DNA from 2 places in the Exiguobacterium sp. EA-TM-5 genome. Region 1 is predicted to be linked to the other one. Evidence: a T-box and tRNA genes for the amino acid it is inferred to sense, from the RefSeq annotation. Region 1 holds a T-box; the other holds one or more tRNA genes.
The links. The T-box of region 1 lies ahead of ileS (isoleucine--tRNA ligase). A T-box ahead of a tRNA ligase gene usually reads a tRNA of that ligase, here a tRNA-Ile.
Positions count from the first base shown of each region.

Region 2: it has a tRNA-Ile gene. The T-box ahead of ileS (isoleucine--tRNA ligase) is inferred to sense a tRNA for this amino acid. The anticodon was not compared.

Region 1 covers NZ_CM132670.1:2,266,286-2,277,970, reverse strand. Annotated here, with positions in the region: gene ACV3PA_RS12060 (hypothetical protein) at 1-29, opposite strand, end outside; gene ACV3PA_RS12055 (transcriptional regulator) at 94-612, opposite strand; gene ACV3PA_RS12050 (hypothetical protein) at 763-1,032, shown strand; gene solA (N-methyl-L-tryptophan oxidase) at 1,091-2,233, opposite strand; gene ACV3PA_RS12040 (methyl-accepting chemotaxis protein) at 2,304-4,049, opposite strand; gene ACV3PA_RS12035 (hypothetical protein) at 4,255-4,431, shown strand; gene ACV3PA_RS12030 (DUF2975 domain-containing protein) at 4,538-5,008, opposite strand; gene ACV3PA_RS12025 (HAD-IIB family hydrolase) at 5,102-5,911, shown strand; gene ACV3PA_RS12020 (helix-turn-helix transcriptional regulator) at 6,060-6,260, shown strand; gene ACV3PA_RS12015 (hypothetical protein) at 6,262-6,648, shown strand; gene ACV3PA_RS12010 (hypothetical protein) at 6,791-7,210, shown strand; gene ACV3PA_RS12005 (GNAT family N-acetyltransferase) at 7,215-7,763, opposite strand; T-box leader at 7,847-8,092, shown strand; gene ileS (isoleucine--tRNA ligase) at 8,149-11,232, shown strand; gene ACV3PA_RS11995 (SMI1/KNR4 family protein) at 11,243-11,685, shown strand, end outside.
Region 2 covers NZ_CM132670.1:2,680,496-2,692,180, forward strand. Annotated here, with positions in the region: gene pstC (phosphate ABC transporter permease subunit PstC) at 1-47, opposite strand, end outside; gene ACV3PA_RS14160 (PstS family phosphate ABC transporter substrate-binding protein) at 137-1,081, opposite strand; gene ACV3PA_RS14165 (peptidoglycan D,D-transpeptidase FtsI family protein) at 1,307-3,379, opposite strand; gene ACV3PA_RS14170 (superoxide dismutase) at 3,514-4,122, opposite strand; gene ACV3PA_RS14175 (alpha-amylase) at 4,216-5,676, opposite strand; tRNA gene ACV3PA_RS14180 (tRNA-Ile) at 5,793-5,866, opposite strand; tRNA gene ACV3PA_RS14185 (tRNA-Met) at 5,878-5,951, opposite strand; gene ACV3PA_RS14190 (Na/Pi cotransporter family protein) at 6,080-7,723, opposite strand; gene ACV3PA_RS14195 (hypothetical protein) at 7,932-8,414, shown strand; gene ispG (flavodoxin-dependent (E)-4-hydroxy-3-methylbut-2-enyl-diphosphate synthase) at 8,585-9,694, shown strand; gene ACV3PA_RS14205 (hypothetical protein) at 9,793-10,362, shown strand; gene ACV3PA_RS14210 (GGDEF domain-containing protein) at 10,572-11,540, shown strand; gene ACV3PA_RS14215 (bifunctional diguanylate cyclase/phosphodiesterase) at 11,619-11,685, opposite strand, start outside.

The DNA of each region.
Region 1 (11,685 bases):
TTATCAAGGTATTCTTTGATCCGTTTCATGTTCTCCAGTTCACTCCCTAATAAAGTTGTGTCGTAAACACATCCTCCTGAATACGGAAAGTGTCTACGGTAAGATGACGAGTGAGACGGTCCGTTCGGTTGCCTGATCCTCTGTCTCCAAGTGATGATATTTTTCGAGGAGTGTCCGCATATCCTGTTGAAAATCATTGAAGGTTTCATCCGTCAGTTGCAGTTTCGCGATCGAGAACGTCGAGTGATCCTGACCATGCGTCTTAACGGTCTGTTCGAAGTATGTCTGGTACTGCTGTAAAACGTACATGAAGTAGAACGACACGAAATTCACTTTTTCCTCGTACGTTGCACTGTTCCAGTCTGCTTCACTAATCTGATAACCGCTTGTGTTCAAAGCATAGATTTTCTCTTCGACTTTTCCGACACGCTGAACGGCGACGACTTTCAACAACTGATCGTCCATCATCGCATTGACTTGTCGGTACAAGGTCGACTGCGGTACATCCGTTAAACGTTGGTTCAGTTGCATGATCGATAAGCCGTCTTTAAGATCAATTAATTCGAGCGCAATCTTAAAGCGGACATGGTTTTTGAATAGGTTAAAGTTCATGAAGTATCTGACTCCTTTAGCGATGAGATTCCTAAAACTATCTTAGCATGTTTTTGGAAACATTCTTAAAAATGATAATGTAAAAAGAGGAAATGTGATGTATCTCTTGAATGGTTTGTACTAGAGTATAGTAAAGAAAGGAGTCATCCTATGAAAAATCCAAGTTATCGCTACGGTACATATGCCCTGATCACGAGCTTTTTCTTGTTCTTCATCGTTCAGATGTTTCGAGCGTATATTGAATTATCACCAGAATTTCTAGGGGGAAACCTGGGCGAATACTATTTAACATACTTCCCGATGAGTGCATTGATCCTTGGACTCGTCTTACTTATCCACGGCTGGTGGACTGAAGATGAGAAGAAGCAGCGTGAGAAGCTAGCTGCAAAAAGTCAGCAAGAATCGAATGAATCGATGTGAAATCATACCGTCGATAGAGAAGACCGACAACGAATTTTCGTTGCCGGTCTTTGTCGTTTCATGTTTTCAATTGTTTAAATCGCTTGATCGAAAACGGTGCAATTGGTTCAGGAGTCGATTTTTCGATGACTAATTCACTAAGGACTTTTCCGACTAAGCTGCTGAACTTGAATCCATGACCGGAAAACCCAGCGGCAATCGCGATATGCGGGTAGTCTGGGTGCAAATCGATGATGAAATCCTCGTCCGGTGTCATCGTATAGAGACAGGTTTTACCATGAGACAACGTATCGATTGCTGGCATGAACGTGTTCGTGAACTGTTGTAGGTCAGTCAGATCACCCGTCTCCTGACCGAATGGACGGCGCGGCTGATTCGGATCAACCGGGATCCCGCCGTCATGGCGTCCGATTTTCAGACCAGCTCGTCCGATACTTGGGAAACCGTAGTAGTATCCAGCGGGTGTATCAAAGGCGAAAGCGGGAAACAGCGTTTCGTTGAACACCTCTTCCTCTGCCTTAAACCAAGCGAAGGTCTTTCGGACGGGGCGCAGCGGTAAGGAGAGTCCGATTTGCTCGAGTAATGGTCCGGACCAGGCACCGGCAGCGACAATTAATGCGTTTGCCGAATAGGTGTCCTGTCCAACGGTTATATCAACGCCATCTGCACGGGCAGTCAGCGTCGTCACTTTCGCATTCGTTCGGATGTCGACGCCGTTCGCGACCGCAAGGTCACGGTACGCTTCGATACACTCTTCGCACTTCAACACACCAGACGTCGGTTCAAAACAACCGATATAATCGTCAGGCATCGTTAAGCCGGACCAGCGGGTTCTAACTTCCTCAGCCGTCAGAATCTCAAGCGGTAAATCGTATTGCTGAGCACTCTTGATGATTGTCTGCATCGAACGAGACGAGCGTTGACCAGCGTTTAAGACTCCTGTGTTCAAGAATATGTGCCGACCGCTGATCTGTTCTAACTCATACCAGAGGCGTTGCGCTGTTAACGCTAGTGGGACGTAAGCTTCTCCTTCACCGTATGCATGGCGAATGATCCGGGTCTCCCCGTGGTGACTCGCCTGATCATGCGGCGGATTGTGAGCGTCTAATAGTAAGATGTTCTGATTAGTGCGTGAGAGATAGTAGCCGGCTGCCATCCCCATGGATCCGGCACCAACGATAATGACATCATAATGGGACATCCAGTTCGACTCCTTCATATGTAAGTTCATACCAGTATAGAGTGAGAACTAGAAAAGAACAAATGAAGGATTAAATCTCGAAGCGACGGGCTTCTTGTTCTAAGTGTTCCGTTCGCTCGTTTAAATCACCGACGAGCGTATGCAACGTCGTGATCGTTGCGATCATTTGTTCAGAGGCAGCGGCGACTTCCTCGTTACTTGCGGTATGTTCTTCCGCAACAGCGGCGATTTCCGTTAAGGCATTACGAATGAACCGTTCTGCCTGCAAAACGTCTTCCATCTGTTGCGTCATCTGTTTTGTTGCCGTTGCGACATGCGTGACTTGATCCGTTAGCTGTTCGAACGTCGTGTCCGTATCAAGGACGATCTGTTTCCCGGCTACTGTTGCTTCGACCGTCGTCTTGAAACTCTGCTGCATCTGTTTCGCACTTGCTTCGATCGACGAGACGATGGTCGCGATTTCACTGACGCTACTTGCGACATGGCTCGAGAGATTCTTGACCTCGGTCGCGACGACGGCGAATCCTTTGCCTTGTTCGCCAGCCCGAGCGGCTTCGATTGCAGCATTGAGTGCAAGTAAATTCGTCTGCTCAGAAATACCGCGGATGATCCCGACGAGCGTCTGGATATCTGATGATTGTTGTTTCAGTAAATCGATTTGTTCCGCTGACTGGGTGACATGTTGGTGAATGTGACCCATCTGTTCAACGGACGCAGACATCTGCTCCCGTCCGATGCGCGTCAGGCTATCCATTTGATCGGTCGTTCCATGAATCGCGTGACCGGAGCGATTCGTCGTCTCGATTAACTGAGCGAATCGATTCATCTCGTCATTCAATGAGAGAGTGACTTGTGTTTGACTTTCGGTCCCGGTCGCAATTTCCGACATCGTATGGGCGATTTGCTGAGAACCATCGAGGACTTCCGTCGTACTTTGGTCAATCGATTGACTCGTCGTCGAGACGAGAGTTGCTGTCTGTTTGATGTCGACGATCATCGTCCGTAACATCTCGTTCATATCGCGAATCGAGATCGCAAGCGCATAGATCTCGTCTTTCGATGAAATCTGTAAGTCGGTCAACGTCTGTTTCGCGTGATCGAGTCGTCCGTCGGCAATTGCGGCGGCGACCGACTGTAACGTTTCAAGCGGACGTAATTTCCGACCGAGTACGACGTAAAGTAAGACGAGCGTGACCGTTAACAGAAGTAATAACAGTCCGATGAAGAGCGGTGCATTTTGTTTTAATAACGCCGTTGTGAGGGCATCAACTTCCTTCGCAGCAATATCTGTTCCTAGGATCCCGATGACGTTCCCTGTCGTATCTTTTAACGGAACATAAACGCTAATATACTGTCCATAAATCGGATCATTGATGACGTCCGTCGTATGTGTGTCTCCCATTAATACGTCTTTCATATCGGCGACGGTCGCACCGCTTGCCGGAGCATTAATTTTTGCAGCCTTATCTTTTGGTAAACCATCAATCAACAAGCGGACCTTGTTTTGATCGATGCGTGCTGTGTATGTATACAGGAGTCCATTTTGCTTACGTAACGTATCGAGTTCTGTTCGTAACGTTTCGTATTGTTCGGAAACGACAGGAGATTGTAAAAATTCGCTGTAAGCCGCTGTATCAAACGTCTTGCTGATGCGTAGTGCATCTTTTTCAGCTGTCGCTTTTAGTGTCGAGACAGCCGTTTGTTTCGTATTGAAATATAAGGCAAGGCTACTAAAAACAAAAAAGGCAATCAAAATCAAACTAATCATTACTAAAAGGCGTGTTCGGATGGAATGGTTCTTGGTTGTGTTCTTCACGTTCAACTAGTCCTCTCAACTCATATTTTCTGTCTATATTTCATTTATCGGTTAAGAAAATACATATTAAACAGGACCTTTTAACGATATTTAGAGTATCTTAGTCACTCGTTAAAACGATTCATTTAAAAAAGGATTTATGTTGCATGATTTAGGGCACATTAAAGTTAGAAAAAAAATACAATATGAGAGAAGAGGGAACAACATGGAAAGTGAAGTCAATCATCGAATCAAAGCGAAGCACGTATATGAGAATGAATTACGAAGACACGCGATCAGTCCGAAAAAAGCAACCTTTCGATTGATGACATGCCTTCGTTGTCAATCGAAGATTCTCTTGAGACAAGGACATCAGGACAGTCATCAATGCGACGTGATCTAAAAAAATCTCGCTCTTAGGAGCGAGATGGAGTAAAGTACCAAGCGAGACCAGCGATGATGAGGATAGCAAAAACGATCAAGACCATCTGATGTCACCTCCATTTCTTTCATGATTCGAGTGGCAACACATATCGCAATAATAATTGGTGGATGCAAGCAAGCAGTGTTCCAAGCGTCAACGGAGCAAGGATTAGTACTATGCCTATGACAATCAAACCGGGTGCATCGTCAATCTGCCCAATGTAGAAAAAGACGGGGAACAAACATGTCGTTAAGATAGTAACGATATAAAAAGATAACTTCATCGATTGAATGGATGCCGTGATGAGCGGAAAAGCTGGAGGCGTCATTGAGATGTATCGTAGAATGCGAAGCGCGTGGAATAAAATCAAAAGGGTCGGGATGAAGACAAGATACGCGGTCAACAGAACACTGTAGCCAGGGCGCTCGAGTAATAAGTGTTCCTTGATCCCATGCCAGACAAGTGGAATGCCAAGACCCGCTAAACCGAACAGACCGAAGATGATACAGAAGACGATAAGTCGTAAAAATCGAACTTGCCAGACGAAATGATTCACGAAATCAACTCCTTTCAAGACGCCAGACTTTTCTTTTAGTATACTGCAGGGGAGAAAGTCAGAACAAGAATGGTCAGAGCTGGAGGAGACGACGTGATTAAATTGATATTAACCGATATGGATGGAACATTCCTGAACAGTACGGGGGACTTCAATCGACCGTTGTTTGAAGAAATTCGCCAATTGCTTGAGCAACAAGAAATTCATTTTGCACCGGTCAGTGGCAAACAATGCGAGCGGATCGAGGAATTATTTGCGACAGATGCTTCAAGCATGTGGATCGTTGGAGATAGTGCGACACGCATCAAACGTCAAGGCGAGTTCGTCTACCAATCACTCTTACCGAATCAGCTGGGGCAACGACTCATCAACCGTTTGGAAATGTTATCCGATGTACATACGATCATTGCGTGTACGCCTGATGGTGCCTTCGTAAAGGATACGATTTCTCCAGAGGAGTTCGAGATCGTCCGTGGCTCCTATCGCAAAGTTACATCAATTGCACGATTACAGGAACTGAACGAGGATTTCGTCAAGATAACGGTGCATGACCCCGCCTTGCAATGTTTCGAGACGATCAAACAGCTGAATGAATTTCAGGAAGACGCGTATTTGGTTGCATCCGAAGCAGGCTGGATTGATATCGCAAATGTCGACGTCCATAAAGGAACGACAGTGGAGCACTTGCAACGGATTCTAGAAGTCTCACCGGAAGAGACGATGGCGTTCGGTGACGGCTATAATGATTTGGAACTATTTGAGAGAGCACACTATAGTTATGCGGTTGCAAATGCTGTTCCCGAATTGAAAGCATCTGCGCATACCATTATTGAAACCAATGATGCGGATAGTGTCTTAAAGACGATTCGTGAGGTCGTGCAAGCGAAAGGACAAACATCATAATCGATGATAAAAAGACACGTTCTGGTCGCCGGGATGTGTCTTTTTTAATGACTATTAAAATAAATGTGTCAAAAGTTTTTGACATGAAACAAGATGTTGATTACAGTAGAGATGTAAAAAGAATTTGACACGTCGTGGAGGAATGAACGTGAAAAACCACATCAAAGAGCGACGTTTAGCGGCGCAATTGTCGCAACAAGAACTGGCTGACCGGTGTCAGGTCAGTCGGCAGACTATCAATGCGATTGAAAACAATAAATATGATCCGACGTTGCAGTTAGCATTTAATATTGCCAAAGTTCTGCAGACACAAGTCGATCATCTATTTATCGGAGAACAGGAGGAATAAAATGTCTAAGCAGAAAAAAACGCTTCTTTTTTTAGTGACGATAGTGGCAGTAGCAAGTCTGACGGTCATCAGTATGGTCATCGAGAATAACGTGACGTTCTTTTCAATCGTTCAATTGGCGATTTTGTTGATCATGTTCTTCTCGTATTTCACGTGGGCACGGACAACGGAGGACGAGCGTCCGGTACCAGATGATGAACTCGGTCAAAAAATTACGACAGAGAGCGGCTTAACTAGCTATAAAATCCTGACCGTCCTGATTTTCGGATTCATCTGTCTCGATCAATGGATACATGGGTCAGCAAATCTCTTATTGATTGTCTTGTTCGCGATTGCTTTAGTCATCTTACCAATCATTGAGTTCATGAAGGCACGATCTTATCGATGAAAAGGAATGACAGTTGAGCATCTGCAGGGAGAATAGTGTAATACATTATAAAAAGACACATTCTAAGTATTAAGAACATGTCTTTGTTAGTGGAAGATGTTGCTGATTAACAGCGTATTTTCAATCGAGGAGGATAACCGACGTGGAAGAGTTAGAGTACCGATTGCGAAAATACATTGCTGAGATGGACTTTGAGAAAGCAGCAAAACTATTTTTGGAGTTAACGGAAAAAGAGCGATTTGACATGATCTTGAGTTTAGGGTTTGAGACGTTTAATCTCACTATATATGCCTTTATGAATTATTTACTACAACACCATGAATCAAGTGAGATACATGATCTGACGTCTTCATTGTTGCTACATCCACTTTGTCATCTCGAGGGAGCTTGCGTAATCGCTTTATTCCATGCCAAAAAAGCAGTCGAACTAGATCCTGATAACATCGATTTGTATATCAGTTTGTTGATGTTTGAAAAGCATCCCGATGTCTGGTTTGCGCAATCCGAAGTAGAAGAAGTCTACCGACGGATAAAAGACTTAGAGTCCAAGAATCTAAAATGAGGCGTTAGACAGACCAGTCACTCCTTAGTATCGAATACATATACAAATCATCAAACTGACCACGCGTTTTCTCATATTGTCGGAGCAACCCTTCACGCTTAAAACCAAGCCGTTCAAGTAATCGGTGCGAAGCGGTGTTTTCCGGTAAGACGAGTGCTTCGATTCGGTTGAGTGAAAGTTCCTTAAAGCCATATTCGATGACTGCAAGCGCTGCTTCTTTCGCGATTCCTTGTCCCTGGTAGGCAGGGTTCAACTCAAAACCGAGTTCAGCCCGCTGATGACGTTCGGAATGATTCAAGAAACCGCAGCTCCCGATGATGACGTTGTCTTCTGGTAACGCGATCCCGAAACGGATGCCCGTACCGTCACGACGAATCGAAACGTACCAGTCAATCTCTTCGAGCGCGTCTGCTTCCGATTGGAACGGAGCAAGTCCCATCTGTTTGACGACCTGTTCGTCTGATAAATAGTCGAAGACGCTCGCTGCATCTTTTGCTAACACTTCGCGTAAGACGAGACGGTTCGTTTTAAGCGTTGGGAAAGTAAGTAACATATAAAAACTCCTTTGCAATAAAATGTAAAAAAATATTGTGTTGCAATTAAGGCGTATGGTAAGATTCTCCACAACAAGAGCATATCATTTCGTTGACGAGAAAAAGTAGGGATTGTCCCTCTGTCTTACAGAAAACCGGGGTTGCTGAGAACCGGGAGCCAGATCAATCATGAAGATCCTCTCTGAGAAGTCACACTGAACCATTCAGTAAGTGTGACCGGGTGTCCACCGTTACATGGAATGCGCATGCTAGTGCGCAACTAAGTGCTGTCGAGAACACGTATTCTCGGCGGAATATGGGTGGTATCGCGGTGAAGTCCGTCCCTGTCAAAGGGGGCGGACTTTTTTGTATTCTCTTAGTTACCGACAAAGGAGCGAACAAGAGATGACGTCACAAAACCAAGCAGAAACCGTACAACAACGCGAGGAGCGTGTTCGAAACAACTGGAAGCAAGACCAAGTCTTCGCACGATCGATTGAGCAACGCACGGAAGCGGAATTCGTATTCTACGAAGGTCCACCGACCGCGAACGGGTTACCACACGTTGGGCATGCACTCGGACGAACCGTCAAGGATGCGGTCGCCCGCTACAAGACGATGCAAGGATTCCGGGTTGAACGAAAAGCTGGCTGGGATACACATGGACTACCGGTCGAACTCGGTGTCGAGAAACAACTCGGGATCTCCGGAAAACAAGCGATCGAAGACTACGGTGTCGAAGCATTCATCGGACGCTGTAAGGAAAGCGTCTTTTCCTACGAAACACAGTGGCGCTCCTTTACAGAAAAACTCGGCTACTGGGTCGACATGGATGATCCTTACGTGACGATGGAGGACGATTACATCGAGAGCGTCTGGCATATCCTCGGGACGATCCATGACAAAGGCTGGTTGACGAAAGGCCACCGCGTGTCACCTTATTGTCCGAGCTGTCAGACGTCGCTCAGTTCGCATGAAGTCGCACAAGGCTACCAGGACGTAACGGACTTATCAGCGACGGTTCAACTACCCGTCGTCGGCACAGAGGAGACATATTTGCTCGCTTGGACGACAACACCATGGACGTTACCAGCGAACGTCGCGGTTGCCGTCCATCCGGAATTGACCTACGTCACAGTAGCGTTTGAAGGGAAACGTTTCATCGTCGCAAAGGCGTTGGTCGCTGAACTGTTCTCAGAATCTGTTGAGATCGTATCCGAACAGCTCGGCGCGGAACTCGTCGGCTTGCGGTATGAACCACCGTTTGATTTCGTGACACCAGAGAACGGTCACACGGTCGTTGGCGCATCCTTCGTCCAAGCGACGAGCGGAACCGGACTTGTCCATATTGCTCCGGCATACGGGGAAGACGATTACCGAGTCGTCCGGGAAAATGGACTATCGTTCGTTAACGTCGTTGATGCTGCTGGTTGTTATACGGTAGATGTTCCGCCACTTGCTGGACGATTCGTCAAAGAATCGGACGTCGCCATCATCCAACTGCTCGCTGAGCGGGGGCGTTTATTTGCGAAGGAACGCTATACGCACAGCTATCCGCATTGTTGGCGATGCGATGCACCATTACTTTATTACGCACAAGATAACTGGTTCATCGAGACGACGGCTGTTAAGGAACAGCTTCTTGCGAACAACGCGTCTGTGACGTGGTATCCCGATCACGTCAAGGAAGGGCGATTCGGGAAGTTCCTTGAGCAACTCGTCGACTGGAACATCAGTCGTAATCGCTACTGGGGGACACCACTGAACGTCTGGGAGTGTGACACGTGCGATACAACGTTTGTTCCGAAAAATAAAGCGGATTTATTACGCCGGACGACAGGATCGACAGGGTCGGTCGAGTTGCATAAACCGTACGTTGATGCATTAGCGGTCTCGTGTCCGACGTGTCAAGGCAAGATGCACCGGACACCAGAAGTGATTGATGTCTGGTTTGATAGCGGAGCAATGCCGTTTGCACAACAACATTATCCGTCGCGGACGCAGACGCTCAACCGATACCCGGCGGATGTCGTTATCGAAGGGATTGATCAGACACGCGGCTGGTTCTATAGTCTGCAGGCAATCTCAACGCTCTTTACCGGACAATCAGCTTATAAACGGGTCATCGCGCTCGGTCATGTCCTCGATGAGAACGGACAGAAGATGTCGAAGAGTCGTGGCAATGCGCTTGATCCAGTTGCCTTGATCGATGCTTACGGTGCTGATAGCCTGCGCTGGGCACTACTCGTCGATAGTAGTCCATGGAGTGCGAAACGGTTTGCCGAACGGATCGTTCAGGAAGCGAAATCAAAACTAGTCGATACGCTGGATCACGCCGTCCAGTTCTATCTAACGTATGCTGAGCTGGATGGATTTGATAGTTCGCGTCCACAAAAACACACGCGTCTAGACGAATGGCTCCTCTCACGTGTCCATCAGACGACTTACGACGTGACGGTTGCGATGGACGATTATCAACTGACACAAGCAACGCGGAGTCTCGCGCAACTCGTCGATGAGATCAGCAATTGGTACATCCGTCGTTCACGGGAGCGGTTCTGGCAAGCTGAATGGACGGAAGAGAAACAAGCCGCGTACACGACGCTGCACGTTGCCCTTACGACGACAGCGCGATTGCTCGCACCATTCACGCCATATCTTGCCGATGATCTCTACAAGCGGTTGACGGGAATGAGTGTACACTTAGCGGATTATCCGGTGGCTGATTTGACGTTGATCCAACCTACTCTGGAATACGAAATGACACAGGTCGTCACTGTCGTTGAGCTAGGACGACAAGTGCGAAATACACATGCCTTAAAGGTCAAACAACCGCTTGCTAGTCTGACTGTCCAATCGAGCGATACCTTCTCGTGGTCGGACTATGTGGCACTCATCAAAGAAGAGCTGAATGTAAAAGACGTACAGTTCTTATCAACGACTGGTGAGACGACACAGTTCCGCCTTAAACTGAACTTCCGCGAAGCCGGAGCAAAATTTGCGCAACAGGCGAATGCGATCCATCAATGGTTGCAGCAACTGTCAGAGCAGGAGACGATGAACTTGCTAGAAACGGGCAGTGTATCGTATCAGACAGCACTAGGACATGAAGTAGACGTAAGTCTGACCGATGTCATCGTCGAGCCGATCGTTAAGACAGGTTTTGCTGCCGCGACAGAAGGTGGAATCACCGTGACGCTCGATACCCGAATCACGGAAGCACTGGAGCAAGAACGCTGGATGCGAGAACTCGTCCGCTATATCCAGTCTGAACGGAAGGCGCATGATTTATCACGTGATGCGCGGGTTGACCTCGTGTTGGCGATCGACGAAACGTTCCGACCGATCGTCGAGTCGTTTGAGTCTTTATTATTTAAACACCTTGCCCTGTCCTCTGTCCGACTAGAAGCGTTAGAGGGTAAAGGAAATATCCGATTAGGCAGTCATGAAGTGGCTGTCTCGTTCGTACCAACGAAAGAATTTTGTTAAGGAGAAGATCATGATTGCATTAGAGACATTAAAAGGTCGACTCGTCGACGATTTGTTAGAGGTCCAAAAAGAAGAAGGATACGTTGCCCAGGAACGCTTTATCTTCCATCCCGGAGCAACGGACGAACAGCTCGCGCTGTTACCCGACTGGACGACAGACGATTACAAGATGTTCTTGCGTCAACACAACGGCGCGAAGCTCTTTCAGCACGAAACGTTATCGTACAACGATGGATTCGAACTCTTTTCAATCGAAGATTGCCTGACGTATAGCGAAATTTGGGAATGTCCCGAAAACTTCTTAGCGATCGGCGTAGGACCAGACGGGGAGTGGATCGTCTACGAGATGAATCGTCCAGCAGGAAATCGGATCTGGAGTGGGGAATTTCTTAATTTCGAGGAGTGGGAAGAAGACGCGATGCCGTTCGGCTTCGACCGATGGCTTGATTACTT
Region 2 (11,685 bases), 410 kb from region 1:
TTCTGTTGAATCAGCTCGCGAACCGATTTGTTTTGTGTTGAACTCATCCTTCTTCACTCCCTACTCTTCTTGACATGAGAATGTGACCCAACCGGTACAGACTTCCCCGGTTGGGCCATCTTCATGACTCAATGATTTATTTCATTGCATCTTCAATTGCTTTTGCGTTTTCATCGTAACGATCTTGCGGCATTTTGATGTATCCGACTTCTTCAGCAAGATCACCAGCGTTTTCGTTCGTGAATTTCACGAAATCTGCGACTTGTTTTTTATCTTTCATTGATTTGTTATTGACGTACGTGTAAATTTCACGTGCCAGTGGATACGAAAGATCTTTGATTGTTTCTGGTGTTGGATCAACTGCATCTTTTCCTTCAGCAGAAAGTGGAACTTCTTTCAACTTATCTTTATTCTCTGCGTAGTATGCATATCCGAAGTAACCAATAGCACCTTTCGTTCCTTCGACACCCTTAACAAGAACGTTATCGTCCTCAGATAATTGAACGTCTTTTCGCATGTCCTTCTTCTCAAGTACTTTTTCCGAGAAGAAGTCGAACGTTCCTGAATCTTTCCCTGGGCTGAAGAATTTCAATGGTTCAGCCGGATAAGAAGAATCAACATCTTTCCACGTCTTGACGTTTGGATCGAGCCAGATTTTTTCAAGTTGGTCCATCGTAAGTTCTTTTACCCATGTGTTTTCTTTACTGACTGCGACAGTCAAACCATCATATGCGAGTGCAAGTTTTGTATATTCAATGTTATTCTTTTTTGCTTCAGCTGCTTCTTCTTCTTTGATTTCACGCGAAGCATTTGAAAGATCTGTTTCACCAACGACGAATCGTTTGAATCCACCACCTGTACCAGAAACACCGACTGTAACGTCAACATCAGGTTGCTCAGTCGAATATTCTTCACCGACAGCTTCCATGATCGGGAAGACTGTAGAAGAACCGTCGATTGCGATTTTTCCTTTTAAATCAGATGAACTAGCAGAACCGCCTTTATCGTTACCACATGCTGCCCCCACTACTGCGATTGATGCTACCGTTGTGATGAGTGCTGTTTTTTTCATCCAAGACATGATTAATTTTCCTCCTCGAAAGTATGTCGCTGACGATGCTACGACTTTTTATCCGTTTTCCTTACAAGACTTATACTACGGATGAACTATTAAAACGAAATGAATCCAACGTAAAAGAATTGTAAAGGTGTGTTTTTTAGTGTTTACAATTCGAAATCCATTAGAAAAAAAGGTCAATACAAACAAAAAAACGAGAGTGAATAATCACTCTCGTCTTCCATCTAGTTAATTTGGCTTAGTTTGCCACGGTACGTCCTTGACATTGAAATATGCTTTGACAAGGTCATGACCGATTTTCGAGTTGACTGTTTCCTGTTCCATATAAGGAAGGAACACGGCCCATGCCATCTCTGGATTATCATACGGTGCCCAGCCAACGAGATTCGAGTTCAATGAACGAACTGGTTGTCCGCTTCCGTCACGTAAGGCGATTCCGTCATCACCATAGACACTAACCTGTGCTGTACCCGTTTTCGCGGCAGCATCGATTCCTGTTTGCGCGATGACTTTCGCCGTACCACGCTCACCTTTAACGACACGATGTAATCCTTCACGGACGTGGTCGATATTATCTTGACTCACTTCAATCCGGTTCAAATAATTCGTCTTAAAGCTGTAATCGACTTTTTTAGTTCCTTTTTCAATTGAATTTGAAGCCAGTACTTCTTTTAGGAAGTGTGGCTGAACACGATAACCACCATTCGCAAGCGTTGAGATGTATTGCGCGACTTGTAGAGGTGTAAAGGCGTCATACTGTCCGATGACTCGGTCCATGAGTAAAGTAACACGGTCCGGTGTCCCTTGAACACCTTTTGCTTCATACGGTAAGTCAACACCCGTCGTCACACCAAGCCCGAACTGACTGTAGTAGTTCTGCATGATTGCAGCAGCTCCATCGACACTAGCTCCGGCAATACCGTTACTTGGATACTTGGCCATTCGCATCGCAATATTGAACATGTAGACGTTGGACGATCGTTCAAGTGCAGTTAAATCTGTGATCGGACCCATATTGACATACGATCCTTTTTTAGTACCACCAATTGTAATTGGAGCATCGTTGATGACTTCATTTTGACGAATGACACCTTCTTCGAGTCCCATCGCAACCGTTGCACCTTTGATCGTCGAACCGATTTGAAGTGAAGTCAATACGTTGTTGATCGCTACATCCGAAAACTTACCGGTTGCAGGATCCAACTTTTGACCAGACATCGCTAAAATCTCACCTGTCTGCGGATTCATGACGACAGCATATCCTTCTTTTAAATAACGACTGCCCATTCCACGACCCATTTTGATTGCTTGTTGCATGATTTTGTCGACTTGTTTATTGTATTCCGCGTCAACAGTCAGAACGAGATCTTTACCAGACTCGCCTTCCTCGCGTTTTGGATCACCGACCGGTTCTCCATTGAACGTTTCATACACATCGTATGCCGGTTTCCCGCGTAGCAGGTCTTCGTATTGTTGCTCGAGGAATGATGTTCCGACACGGTCATTCAAGCTATAGCCTTTTGCTTTGAACTCGGCTTGTTGTTCTGCTGGAATCTTCGAGTATTTACCGAAGATGTTCCGGAGTGTTCCTTCATACGGATAAGACCGTTCATAAAACGGTTCGACTGATACACCCTTCAGATCTTCTAGGTTCTCATCAATAATCGCCATCTCTTTTGCAGACGCACCGAGTTTGACGAGCTGCGGATCAAGCGCATAACCAACTTCCATATTGTGTTTGATCGCGATGACTTCCATCGTTTGATCATCGTAATCGATATCCTCTTTTGTGATAGCATCTAAACGAATTTGATCTTGCTCCGGAATCGAAAGCTTACTTTGCGCTTCTACTGAAGGATACTTCTTTTTGACGGCTGCTTGGTAACGACGATCGGACTCCTTCGTATTCGTCGCTACCCAGAAGTCTTTCACATCTCGTTCCGTAACTTTCCAGTCTTTTTTCGGTAAATCAATGATTGCCGCAAGACGTTGCGCAATTTCAATTCGTTCATCGACTTTCGTCGTTTGTGCCCGGCGATAGACGATTGAGTATTTAGAAATCGTATCAACAAGAAGACGACCGTCTCGGTCATAAATCTTTCCGCGCGGTACTTCATATTTCGATGCGATCATTTCTGTTTTTTGGACTTCCCTCGAAATTTTCTCACCATTAACGATTTGTACGACTCCTAGACGGAAAATCAAAATCGCAAACAATAAAAAAACGACGAAGAACATTAAATTCAGACGAAGCGGCAGATGATTACGCCGTCTTCCTCGTACAGTGATTCGTTTAGCCATGGCGTACTCCCCTATCGTTCAAAAGTCATCTTGTTTCATTATATAGAAGGAAACTTTCCATAACAACCTATCCCATGATTTTCCGCATTAAAAAAAGCGTATCGTTCACAATTGAACGATACGCCATTTTCAGATTACTTCGCGTCAGCGTAAAGCTTCGCTACATGATCCCAATCAACAACGTTGAAGAACGCATTGATGTAATCAGGACGACGGTTTTGATAGTTGAGGTAATACGCATGTTCCCAAACATCAAGACCGAGGATTGGTGTTTTACCTTCCATGACCGGTGTATCTTGGTTTGGTGTCGAAACGACTTCCAGTTTTCCACCGTCAACGATTAGCCAAGCCCAACCTGAACCAAAGCGAGTTGTTGCTGCTTTTGCAAACGCATCTTTGAACGCATCGAATGATCCGAATGCTTCGTCGATTGCTGTTGCGAGTTCCCCTGTTGGAGCAGCTCCATCGTTCTTCTTCAACAATTTCCAGAAGAATGAATGGTTCCAGTGACCGCCACCGTTGTTACGGACTGCCGTTTGAATGTTTGCTGGGAGAGCATCCAAGTTTTGAAGAAGTTCTTCAAGTGACTTTCCTTCATGTTCTGTACCCTCAAGCGCCGCATTCACGTTCGTGACATACGTGTTGTGGTGTTTCGTGTGGTGAATCTCCATCGTACGAGCATCGATATGTGGCTCAAGCGCATCATAAGCGTAGCCGAGTTCTGGTAATTCAAATTTTGACATGTTCATGTCCCCCTTTGTACTATTTTCGAAAACTTCAATACCCTTTAAGACTAGCAAAAGAACATGTGTTGACGCAAGTCAAGACCCTCGGATTTACTCGACTTCTCGTGGAGCAAAAACTGAGACGCCACCACCCGGAACCGGGAAGACACCGAATCCTTCTTCATCGATCACGACAGGGTGATCTTGATGATTCGTATAGTCAAACCATTCTTGTCCCGCACGTTCTTCACCGACGAACATGCGCTTTTCACACATATCAGCATTCGATAGCAAGACAGCACAGCCAGAGTTCTCGATTTCTTCAACGCCTCGACGAACCCATCCGACGCAATGCGGATCATCAAGATAATCCTCTTGGTCACCATATGCTTTGTGATAACGCGCATACAATAAAGCATCGATCATTTCTTTTTTACCTTCTACTGGGTGTGGTCCTTGAACACCATAATAATCACCATAGAAGACACATGGATAGCCGTCTTTACGAAGTAAAATCGATGCATAAGCATGCTGTTTGAACCAGTCATCTACCCATGATTCGAGTGATTCACCTGGTTGTGAATCATGATTGTCGACAAACGTGACGGCGTTCGTCGGATGTGATTCAACAAGTGTGTCAGCAAATAATGTCGTTAAATCAAAGTCTTGTCCCTGATTCGAAGCTTCATGGAACTTATAATGAAGTGGAACATCGAACAAATCGATCGTGTAGTCGACACTATCGAGGAAATGACGGCAATCATCGAGATCGGATTTCCAGAACTCGCCGACCATATAGAAGTCACCTTCACTTTTTTCAATCATCGATTTTGCGAATTCATGAACGAATTCATAGTTGATGTGTTTAATCGCATCAAGTCGAAAACCTTGGCAATCAATTGTTTCCTGGAACCAATGACCCCATCGAATCATTTCTTCGCGGACTTCCGGGTGATTATAATCAATGTTCGCAAACATCAAATAGTCATAGTTTCCAAACTCATCATCGACTTGATCGTTCCAGTCTTTATTTTTTCCGGAAATTTTAAAGACACCGGTTTTTTCCTCACGGGCATCAAAATCTGTTCCATTAAAGAATTCATGTGTCCAGATGAAATCTGAATATTTACCGTTACGACCTGGGAACGTAAACTTTGTCCATGCTTCGATTTCAAATTCTTCTGAAATTTCTTTAGAACGATCTTCTGGATGGACTTCTACGACATTGATTGTCTCGAGTTCATCGGCTGCTGCTTTATGATTCATGACGACATCCGCATAGACGGCGATATCGTTCTCACGAGCAACTTGAATCGCTTCGACGAGTTCGTCCTTCGTACCGTATTTCGTACGGACTGTTCCTTTTTGATCAAATTCACCTAAATCATAAACGTCATAGATGCCATATCCTGTATCTTCATCTGATTGACCCTTTGACGCCGGTGGAATCCACACGGACGTGATGCCGGCAGCACGTAACTCAGGCGCCCGCTCTTTCAAGCGTTGCCAGTGCTTCCCATCATTCTCTACATGCCACTCAAAAAACTGCATCATCGTATGGTTACGTTCCATCTCTCTTCGCTCTCCCTTAGTTACTATAGTATGAATATTATTACAATATCTTTACTATTCCCCGGAGGAACAAAAATAAACGCTCCTCGTTTCATGACGAGGAGCGTTCTACTGAATGGACCCTGCAGGACTCGAACCTGCGACCGGACGGTTATGAGCCGTCAGCTCTAACCAGCTGAGCTAAGGGTCCTTAAGTAATAGTAGCGGCGGAGGGAGTCGAACCCACGACCTCACGGGTATGAACCGTACGCTCTAGCCAGCTGAGCTACACCGCCATGATGTATGTTGCTTTACTCTTACTAGATTACGAGATGTGACGATTCTTGTCAATATGCTATTTCAAAAAAATAAACAGCTGATTTCATTTTTTGAAATCAGCTGTCATAGATAAATCGTATTTTGCTTAATTCGTTAATGCTGTCCGCTGTTCAAGGACGAGATCCGTGATGTTGACAGCGTGATCGCCGATTCGTTCGAGGTTCGACAAGAGATCGACGAAGATCATTCCCGCTTGTCCCGTACATTCGCCAGCGTTAACACGAAGGACGTGATGCTTACGGAATGAACGTTCGAGTGCATCGAGTTTGCCTTCGAGTTCCAGAACTTTCCGAGCTCGTGTGACATCATCCTCTTCGACGGCGCGAACGGCACAATCGACGATTTCTTGTGTCAAGGCATACATATCATCTAGCTCTTGCTTCGCAGCATCCGTGAATTGGATCCGGTTGACGATTTGGAAGTCGACCAATTCGACGATGTTCTCAACGTGATCACCGATTCGCTCAAAATCATTAACCGCATGCATCAGTAACGAATGATCGTTTGATTCACGTTCTGATAAATCATGTGCTGCTACTTTAACAAGATAGTTCGTGACTTCTGTGTTCAAGTGGTTGATTGCATATTCAATCTGCTGTGATTCTGCTACATCTTTCTTATCATGCGATTGCGTGTATCGGTGCGCTTTCGCAAGGGCGTCTTTCGAGAATTCTCCCATACGTAAGACTTCAAGCTTCGCATGATTCAAAGCAAGTGAAGAAGACTGGTTCAAAATGTTTTGATCAAGATGACGTGGTTTTGAATCGATCGTCGTATCCGTACCCGGAACGATTTTTTGAACGAGCCATGCGATTTGCGCGATGAACCAGCACTGAATCAATGTGTTAACGACATTGAATGTTCCGTGTGCGAAGGCAATTTGCATCTTCGGACCTAAGCCAAGTGCACCTGTAATCCACGTGATAAAACTCGAGAAAATTGGTAAGGCAATTAAGAACAATATCGTTCCGATAATGTTGAAGATGACATGCGCCGCTGCTGTTCGCTTAGCTGCAATTGACGCTCCAAGCGCTGCGAGAACCGCCGTAATCGTTGTTCCGATATTATCACCGAACAAGACCGGTAGTGCTGCTTTGATATCGATCATGCCACCTGAGTACAACTCTTGTAAAATACCGATTGTTGCAGACGACGACTGAACAAGCACGGTAAAGATTGTTCCGACGAAGACACCAAGTAATGGATTATCCGACATCGAAACAGTCAACTCACGGAACCAAACGCTCGTTTCGAGCGGTGCCATCCCGTCACCCATCAATGTCAAACCGTAGAAAAGTGCACCGAAGCCAAAGAAAATCTGTCCGATATACTGAACACGTTCTTTATTGAAGAAGAAGATCAAGAACGCACCAATCGCGATTGCCGGAAGTGCTGCTTCCTTGACGTTAAAGCCGATGATGAAGGCAGTGATCGTCGTACCAATGTTTGCCCCCATGACGACTCCGATTGCCTGTCTTAAATTCATCAGACCCGCACTAACAAGTCCGACGACGATGACGGTCGTACCGGATGACGATTGAATTAAAATCGTTACGACGATACCTGCTAAGATACCTAAGAATGGATTCGTCGTGTATTTATCAAGGATATAACGTAATCGGTCTCCTGCTGTTTTTTGGAGCCCATCTCCCATATACTTAATACCGAAAAGGAAAATCCCGAGTCCACCAATGAAGGTGAATATCATTTCCTGCAAATCATAGTTCATCTTGCCAGCTCCTTTATTTGATGTGGATTGATGTGTTTGTAAAGTTTATTTTTTCGACTCCCCTATTATGTAAAGGTCTAGTGAACTTGTAAACAGTTTTTTAAACATCCATTTGTTAAGGTTTTATTAATCTGTACTAAAACAAAAAAAACCTTTATTTATCAACGTTAAATCCATTTAAAAAATCTGTTATAAAACAATAGAAAGAGTGATATTATTGTCTTTTTTACGTCAACTGATTAATTACTTACAAACTTCGCTAATTCCAAATCGCTCGTTTTTACGTCTTCGCTTAGCGGATGTTTCCCTTTATTTCTGTGGATTATCTTGGATTTCACTTTGGACGACGATTATCGATTCCTTCTTTTTACAAAAAAATATCCCGATCGTTATCTGGTTCATTCTTCATTTCATCTTCATCGCGATTGCCGTATTACTTTATCTGCTTTTCATGGCCTATCTGACGAAGGGGTTTGTTCGACTGCTACTTCCTCGTCCATGGGCATATCGTCAGACGTTTCCTTATACAATCGCAACGAATCTGTGGTCTTTCCCACTCGGTATGCTTCTTTATCAACTTGGTTATCAACGTTCCGGGATCGGATTACTCGTGATTGGTCACTTCGTCTATACATTGGTACCGTTGTGGATCGCCCGTTCCTCAAAGCCTCGTTCTTCACGCAGAGCTTAATGTATACAAAAATCAGGCGTCCGACGGATTGACGGACACCTTTCTTTCATTAAACAATTGTAAATGTTCGATTTTCGTTCTTGTTTCTCGATTTTTAGGGAATAGTTCGATATGATAGAAAAGGTAAACATAAACAATATGGCGGTATGCCACAAAAGGAGATTTTCGATATGCCGAAAATGGTCCATCGCTCTAAGACTCGTCCCGTTCGTGTAGGGGACCTTGTCATTGGTGGAAATAATGAAGTCATCATCCAAAGTATGACGACAACTAAAACACACGACGTCGAAGCGACAGTCGCTGAAATCCTACGTCTTGAAGAAGCTGGTTGCCAAATCGTCCGTGTCGCTTGTCCAGAAGAACGTGATGCGCTCGCACTTGCAGAAATCAAAAGCCGAATCAACATTCCGCTTGTCGTAGACATCCACTTCAACTATAAACTTGCGCTCATGGCAATCGAAGCCGGCGTCGATAAAATCCGGATTAACCCAGGTAATATCGGTCGTCGTGAAAAAGTCGAAGCTGTCGTTACAGCAGCAAAAGCGAAAAACATTCCGATTCGCATTGGAGTAAACGCTGGTTCCCTTGAAAAGCATATTCTTGAAAAATACGGCTACCCGACAGCACGTGGTATGGTCGAGAGTGCCTTGCACCACATTAAGATTCTTGAAGATCTTGATTTCCACGATATCATCGTTTCGCTCAAAGCATCTGACGTACAGTTGGCGCTTGAAGCATATCAACTCGCTTCTGAGTCGTTCGACTATCCTCTTCACGTCGGGATTACAGAATCCGGTCCACTTCGTTCTGGTTCATTGAAATCAGCAGCTGGACTTGGCGCGATCCTATCACGCGGAATCGGAAATACGGTTCGTGTCTCTCTTTCAGCAGACCCTGTCGAAGAAGTAAAGGTTGCAAAAGAAGTCTTGAAATCATTCGGTCTTGCGGCGAACGCAGCGACATTGATTTCATGTCCGACATGTGGTCGAATCGAAATCGATTTAATGTCGATCGCTGCAGAGATCGAAGACTACATCGAAAACATCCAAGCCAATATCAAAGTTGCTGTTCTCGGATGTGCGGTTAACGGTCCTGGGGAAGCACGCGAAGCCGATATCGGGATTGCTGGAGCACGTAACGAAGGCTTGTTGTTCCGTCACGGAGAAATCATCCGTAAAGTACCGGAAGCAACAATGGTCGAAGAATTGAAAAAAGAAATCGATGCCATCGTTCTCGAAAAACAGGCTGAAAAAGAAGCTGAAAAAGCAAACCACGCATAAAATGAAGGCTCCTCTCTCATGAGGAGTCTTTTTTCGTATCTCGATTTCGACTATGTTATACTAAGTGAAGAAAATTCTTAGAACGTGGGTGACTGTAAATGAAAATTGGAATCGACATCGATGGAACAATCACACATCCATCCTCTTGCTTCACTTACATGAATAAATATCTCGGCACTTCGATTGATTTCAATCAAGCGTCTGAATACGAACTGCATACGTATACCGATATGAATCAAATTGAATTTTGGGACTACATGGTCAACTCCGGTCATGAGACAGGTATTTATCGGGAATCAATCCCTCAAGAACATGTCCGCCACCATTTATGGAATTTGCGGAAACAATATGATTTACACTACGTGACAGCACGATCAGAGCTCGTTCGTCCCGTAACAGAAGAATGGATCAAGCAACACGAACTTCCTCTTGATTCTTTGATCATGACGGGATCACACGACAAGGTTCAAGTCGTACGTGATCTATCACTTGATCTGTTCATGGAAGATCGCTTAGAGAATGCGGTTCAAATTGCGGAAGATACCTCTATTCCTGTTATCTTGTTTGACGCTCCTTATAACCGTAAAGCCTTACCGAGTAATGTCATCCGTGTAGCCTCATGGAATGAAGCCGTTAAAGAGATTCATAAATTCGCACCAATCCGATAAAACAGCCGATTAGGCTGTTTTTTCCATTTTCAATGTTATTGGATGATTAGATATCGTACAATGGCATTAGATTTAGATTTCAAAAAAGAAAGGGCTTCATAATGCTTGCTACCGTGAATATCTTTTTTATTAATATCTGTATTATCTTTCTTATTTCTACGTTTACTTTCTATCTACTGCGTGATCGTTTACCGATTCAACCTGACTCGATGATTTCTACTCGTCTCTATTTCGGACTGGCCAATGGAGTAACAGGTATTCTACTTATGCATCATGCAATCGATTTAAATGGAGCATTAATTGATTTACGATTGTTGCCACTCGCTTTATCTGCGTTATTCGGTGGGAATGTCAGTATTGCAGTGACCGGATTGATGCTCTTGATCTATCGATTTTTGATTGATAACGGAGATTCACTAAACGCTCTGTTTAGTTCCGTCATCACTCTACTTGGATTTTTAGTACTTTCTTTTATTTGCAGACGTTTCATTAAGCGACAGGGTTACTTCTTTTCTACCATCGTCACATTCGGTTCTTTACTTGTCCTATGGCGCTTGATTATGAGTAACTCTCCAGCGGATGCCTGGGAAACGATTTATATTCCGTATTTCATTTTAACGATTGGTGGAGCCGTTTTGTTTTATCGTTTGTCTTCGCTCCTTCAGCAACATTTTGTTCTATACTCCTATCAATCCTACCTTGCTTCGACCGATCAATTGACACGGCTTGCGAATCGACATGTCATTTTAGAAAAAGTCACGACACTTGAAAAGAGTACGGCTTCTTGGGGGGTCATCTTGTTCGACTTGGATCACTTCAAGACAATAAACGATACGCATGGTCACGCCGTCGGAGACGCTGTCTTGCGTCACTTTTCGATTGTATTGAATGAACATTGCCCAGCACCGGTGACAGTCGGTCGATACGGTGGTGAAGAATTCATCGTCATCGTTCCAGATATTGAATTACATCCTCCTGGTGCTCTAGCTGAGACGATCGTAGTAGCTGTTCAGCAAACACCATTCGTCATGCAAGATCATGCCGTATCCATTACGGTGTCCGCTGGAATTGCTTTTGCTCATCAACAGCCTACTGAAATAGTCTTTAAACAGGCAGATACCGCCCTGTACGAAGCAAAAGCGCAAGGTCGAAATCAATATCGACTCTATTCATCTTAAATAGTTACTAAAAAAGCCACTTCTCTTCCGAACATGCGTCGGACTGAAGCGGCTTTGCTTTATTAACAAATCATTTCCTTATTCGTTTTTTGTGGCTTTTTGTAATAGACATATGATTTCTTCAAGTGGGACCGGTTTAGCAAAG